2 regions of the Cellulomonas gilvus ATCC 13127 genome follow, and region 1 is predicted to be linked to the other one. Evidence: predicted binding sites of a transcription regulator. Region 1 holds the regulator's gene; the other holds the start of a gene.
What was found. Region 1 encodes Rex, which represses fermentation and respiration genes when NADH is low (regulators of the CRP and FNR family bind a similar motif). Its sites were predicted from a motif close to CTTGTGAANNNNTTCACAAG; they were not measured.

Region 1 (2,806 bases):
CGCGCTGCCCACCGAGCTCACCGCCGGCACCTGGACCATCGACCCGTCGCACTCCGAGGCCGCCTTCACGGTGCGCCACGCCGGCATCTCCAAGGTCCGCGGCACCATCGGGATCACGGGTGGCGAGATCACGGTCGCCGAGGACGGCGCCTCGGTCACCGCGACGCTCGACCCCTCGACCGTCTCCACGGGTGACGCCAACCGCGACGGCCACCTCAAGTCGGGCGACTTCTTCGACGTCGAGGCGTTCGGCGAGTGGTCCTTCACGTCGACCGACGTGCGCCAGGACGGCGGCGACTACGTGATCGTCGGCGACCTGACGATCCACGGCGTGACGCAGTCGGTCGAGCTGGCCACCGAGTTCAACGGCGTGGCCGTCGACCCGTTCGGCAACACGCGTGCGGGCTTCGAGGCGAGCACCACGATCTCGCGCAAGGACTTCGGCCTGACCTGGAACGCCGCGCTCGAGGCCGGCGGCGTGCTCGTCTCCGACAAGGTCACGATCACGCTCGACGCGTCGGCCATCAAGGCGGCCTGACCTCGTCAGCCCCCGGCAGCCCCCGGGTGCACCCGGTCCGAGGACGTCGACCCCGCGCGGGTCGGCGTCCTCGGTCGTGTCACGCGTGGCGCGAGGCGTGGAACGCGAGGATCTGCAGCTCGCTCGCGACGTCGACGGCGCGCACCTCGACGTTCGGCGGGACGCGCAGCGCGCGCGGCGCGAACGTGAGGATGCCCGTGACCCCCGACGCGACGAGCGCGTCGGCCGCGTCCTGGGCCGCGTGCGCGGGTGTCGCGACGACGCCGATGGTCGCGCCCGTGCGCATCACGAGCGCCATGAGCGCGGCGGGCGGCTCGACGACGAGCCCTCCCACGCGCGTGCCGATCACCGCGGGGTCGGCGTCGACGAGGCCCGCGAGCGTGAAGCCACGTTCGGCGAACCCGCCGTACGTCGCGAGCGCATGGCCCAGGTGCCCCACGCCGACGACGACGACGGCGCGCGTCGTCGCGACGCCCAGCACCGCGGCGATCCGACCCGCCAGGTGGTCCACGTCGTACCCCACGCCCCGCCGGCCGTACGACCCCAGGAACGACAGGTCCTTGCGCAGCTGCGCGGGCGTGACGCCCGCCGCCTGCGCGAGGCGCTCCGAGGTGACCAGCGCCGCACCGGCGCCCCGCACCGCGTCGAGCGCGTGCAGGTAGCCGGGCAGCCGCGCGACCGTCGCGGCGGGCAGCGGCTGCCCGGGCGTGGTGCCCGGCGCCCGGTCGTCCGCGCCGACCGGACCCGGCGGGACCTGCCGACCCGTCATCCGGACCCGCTCAGCGCGCCAGCGCGCGCCGCACGCGCGTCGCGTCGATCTGCCAGTAGCCCTGCCGGATGCCGTCGACCTCGACCACCGGCACCAGCTCGCCGTACTCGGCCAGGTCGCGGCCCGGCACGACGTCCCGGTCCACGTCCACCTCTCGCCACGCGACCCCGGCCCGCGCGGCCTCGTGCACCACGACCTCACGTGCCGCGACGCACAGGTGGCAGCCGAGCCGCGAGTACAGGACCACACGGGGCTCGGGTGCGGCGGGTTCGGGTGCGGCGGGTTCGGGGAGCGCGGCGTCGGGCACAGGGCGACCCTAGACCGCGCGGGGCCCACCGCGGCGGGCTTCGGCACGCCCCGGTCGCACGGCCGCGGCCCTGTCCCCCGTGGCACCGGGCCTAGGCTGGCCGACCGTGAGCCACGACGCGTCGCCCCGCAGCCCGCAGCCCGTGCCGCTCGTGCGCCGCGCCACGCCGCAGGACGTGCCCGACCTCGCCGCGCTCGCGGCGCTGACGTTCCCGCTCGCGTGCCCGCCCGGCTCGACCCCCGCGGACCAGCAGGAGTTCGTCACGCGCGTGCTGTCCCCCGCCGCGTTCGAGACGTACCTGGCCGACCCCGCGCGCACGGTGCTGGTGGCGCAGGGCCCGGCGGACGGGCCGGCGCTCGTGGGCTACACGATGCTCGTCGGCGGCGAACCTGCCGACCCGGACGTGCGCGCCGCTCTCACGGTCACGCCCACGGTCGAGCTGTCCAAGTGCTACGTGGATCCGGCGGCGCACGGCTCGGGTGTCGCGGACGCGCTCATGGCCGCGTCGCTCGCCGACGGCCGCGCACGTGGCGCGGCCGCGATGTGGCTCGGCGTCAACCAGCTCAACGAGCGCGCGCAGCGCTTCTACGGCCGGCACGGGTTCGTCCGGGTCGGCACCAAGCGGTTCCGCGTGGGTGCGCGGCTCGAGCACGACTTCGTGCTCGAGCGCGCGCTGTGAGGCTCACCCAGCGGCGTCCTGCTCCTCGCCCGTGGTGGCCACGGGCCATCCGTCGTCGTCCCACGCGAGCTCGCGGATCGCGAGCTGGAAGTCCCCGCCGAGCGCGGCGCTGTAGTAGTGGAAGGCCAGGTGGTCGCCGGACACGGACTGGCCCCCCGGGCCGATCATGTCCCCGTGGCTCGACAGGAGCTCGCGCCCGCCGTCGGCGGTCAGCTCGCGGCCCTCGTCGTCCACGTACGGTCCCGTCACCTCACGCGCGCGCCCCACGGCGATGTTGTACGTCGAGTCCGTGCCCTGGCAGCACGAGTCGCGCGAGAAGAACAGGTAGTACCAGCCGCCGCGCCGCACCAGGTAGGGCGCCTCGATCGCGTTGGGCGCGCCGATGCGGCTCGCGATGGTGACGGGCGTGGCGTCCGGGTCCGCGAGCTTGCCGTCGGGCCACGCGAGCTCGACGAGCTGCAGCCCGCCCCAGAACGACCCGAACGACATCCACGGCGTACCGGCCTCGTCGAC
Region 2 (2,806 bases), 1.5 Mb from region 1:
ACCTCGCCGGGCGACGTCGGCGCCACGCGCGGGCCGAGCACGTCGGCGAGCGTGGGTGCGGGGCCGAGCGCGGCGCCCGCGCTGATCGTCGTGAGCCACGCGCGGCCTCCGCGGCGGCCCACGACCACGCGCGGCACGATCACCACGCCGCCGGCGGCGGACTCGTCGTCGAACGCGAAGGACCCGAACGCGACCGGCCCCGAGCCGGGCACCTGCACCTCGTCGCGCACCACCGCGCGGGCCAGGACGTCCCGCCACGCCGCCTCGGCGTCGGCGAAGCGGTCCGCACCCGAGACCTCGATGCGCAGCAGCTCGCCCCACGCCACCAGGCCGTCGCCACGGCGCACCCACGCGAGCGGGGGCACGTCGGCGGCGGGCAGGAGGTCCAGCAGGTCCGCGGGGGCGGCACCGGCCCCGGGTGCGTTGGCGCGGTCGCCCGGCAGGTCCAGGGCGACGGTGCGGACGACCAGCGGGTGGGGGAGGTGGTCCGCGGGCGTGGCCAGGGTGCTCATCTCCTCCAGGGTAGGCCCGCGTCGGGCGCGTGCGGGCCGCCGGGTGCGCCGGTCGGGCGTGACGGCTGGCACGATGGGTGCATGGCGCGCGCGAGCTTGGACAAGCAGCCCGAGGAGGTCGCGGCGATGTTCGACTCCGTCGCGCACCGCTACGACCTCACGAACGACGTCCTGTCGCTCGGGCAGGACCGGCGCTGGCGGCGCGCCACGATCGCGGCGGTGGACGCGCAGCCGGGTCAGACCGTGCTGGACCTCGCCGCGGGCACGGGCACGTCGTCGGAACCCCTCGCTGACGCGGGCGTGCGCGTGGTGCCGTGCGACCTCTCGGAGGGCATGGTCGGGGTCGGCAAGGCGCGCCGTCCGGACCTGCCGTTCGTCGCGGGCGACGCGCTGCACCTGCCGTTCGCCGACGAGTCGTTCGACGCCGTGACGATGTCCTTCGGGCTGCGCAACGTGCCCGACGTGCCCGCGGCGCTCGCGGAGCTGCTGCGCGTCACCCGGCCCGGCGGCCGCCTGGTGGTGTGCGAGTTCTCGACGCCGACGCTCGCGCCGTTCCGGGGCGTCTACACGGGCTACCTCACGCAGGCGCTGCCGCGCGTGGCGCGCGTGGTGGCCAAGGAGCCCGACGCCTACGTGTACCTCGCCGAGTCCATCCGGGACTGGCCCGACCAGCAGGGCCTGGGCCGGCTCATCAAGCAGGCGGGCTGGTCGCAGGTCGCGTTCCGCAACCTGTCCGGCGGCATCGTGGCCCTGCACCGGGCGACCCGTCCGGCCTGATCCGGGGCCCGGCGCGAGCGCGTCCCGCGGCCCGAACCCGCAGTTCACGCGCCGTTCGCCGGGTGCTCGCGGCAGGTGAGGTAAGCCTTCGCAGACACCCCCCGGACGCCTGGTTACACTCGCCGGGAGCTTGCACGTGAACATCGTCACAAGTGGAGCGACTCCGTGGTGGTAGCAACCGATGACGCCGACGTCATCGTCGTGGGCGCGGGTCCCGCCGGGGCAGCGACCGCCTACCACTGCGCGCGCGCAGGGCTCGACGTCCTGCTGCTGGAGAAGGCCTCGTTCCCGCGTGACAAGGTGTGCGGCGACGGCCTGACGCCCCGCGCCGTGGCCGAGCTGGTGCGCATGGCCGTGCCCATCCGCGAGCAGGACGGCTGGATCAGGAACAAGGGTCTGCGCGTGATCGGGGGCGGTCACCGCCTCGAGCTGCCGTGGCCCGAGATCTCCTCCTACCCGTCCTACGGCCTCGCGCGGTCGCGCATGAGCCTGGACCAGCTGCTGGCCGAGCACGCGCGCGCGGCGGGCGCCAAGCTGCACGAGCTCACGAACGTCACGGGGCCGCTGCGCGACGAGCGCACAGGACGCGTCGTCGGCGTGACCGCGCGGCCGGTCGACGTCGACGGACGCCGCGCGGGCGACGAGGTCGAGTACCGGGCGCGCGTCGTGGTCGCCGCGGACGGCGTGAGCGCGCGCCTCGCGACCGGCTTGGGCCGCGTCAAGCGCGACGACCGCCCCATGGGCGTCGCGGTGCGCACCTACTTCCGCACGCCGCGGCACGACGACGCCTGGATGGAGTCCCACCTCGAGCTGTGGGCGGGGGAGCCGGGGCGCTCGGACCTCATGCCGGGCTACGGCTGGATCTTCGCGCTGGGCGACGGCACCGCGAACGTCGGGCTGGGCTCCGTGAGCTCGACCGCGGCGGCCACCAAGGTCGACTACAAGGCGCTGTTCGCCGCGTGGATGGCCAACGCGCCCGCCGAGTGGGAGTTCACGCCGAACAACCAGGTGGGCCCGGTGCGGGGCGCCGCGCTGCCGATGGGCTTCAACCGCGGTCCGCTGTACGGCAACGGGCTGCTGCTCGCGGGTGACGCCGCGGGCATGGTGAGCCCGTTCAACGGCGAGGGCATCGCCTACGGCCTGCAGGCGGGGCGCGTCGCCGCGGACGCGATCGCGCAGGGCCTCGCGCGCGGCACGGCCGCGGGCCGCGAGCGTGCGCTCGCGACGTACCAGGGCCGCATGAAGGACGACCTGGGCGGGTACTACACGCTCGGCCGGGTGTTCGTGAAGCTCATCGAGCACCCCGAGGTCATGCGCCTGTGCACGCGCTACGGCCTGCCCCGGCCGCTGCTCATGAAGTTCGTGCTCAAGCTCCTGTCCGACTGCTACGAGCCGCACGGCGGCGACGTGGTGGACCGCACGATCGCGGGCCTGGCCCGCCTGGCCCCGGCGGCGTGACGACGCCGTGACCACTCGAACCTCAGTGCCGAGGAAGGACGCCTGATGAACAACCCGTA

Region 2: CELGI_RS03725 (geranylgeranyl reductase family protein) is a predicted target of Rex. The motif match lies at 1,423-1,442, and genes of this name have one in related genera.

The regions. Positions count from the first base shown of each region.
Region 1 is NC_015671.1:2,820,498-2,823,303, forward strand. It holds gene CELGI_RS12855 (YceI family protein) at 1-538, shown strand, start outside; gene CELGI_RS12860 (redox-sensing transcriptional repressor Rex) at 618-1,307, opposite strand; gene CELGI_RS12865 (glutaredoxin family protein) at 1,318-1,614, opposite strand; gene CELGI_RS12870 (GNAT family N-acetyltransferase) at 1,721-2,293, shown strand; gene CELGI_RS12875 (arabinan endo-1,5-alpha-L-arabinosidase) at 2,297-2,806, opposite strand, start outside.
Region 2 is NC_015671.1:803,474-806,279, forward strand. It holds gene CELGI_RS03715 (isochorismate synthase) at 1-512, opposite strand, end outside; gene CELGI_RS03720 (demethylmenaquinone methyltransferase) at 594-1,289, shown strand; gene CELGI_RS03725 (geranylgeranyl reductase family protein) at 1,455-2,747, shown strand; gene CELGI_RS03730 (NADH-quinone oxidoreductase subunit A) at 2,793-2,806, shown strand, end outside.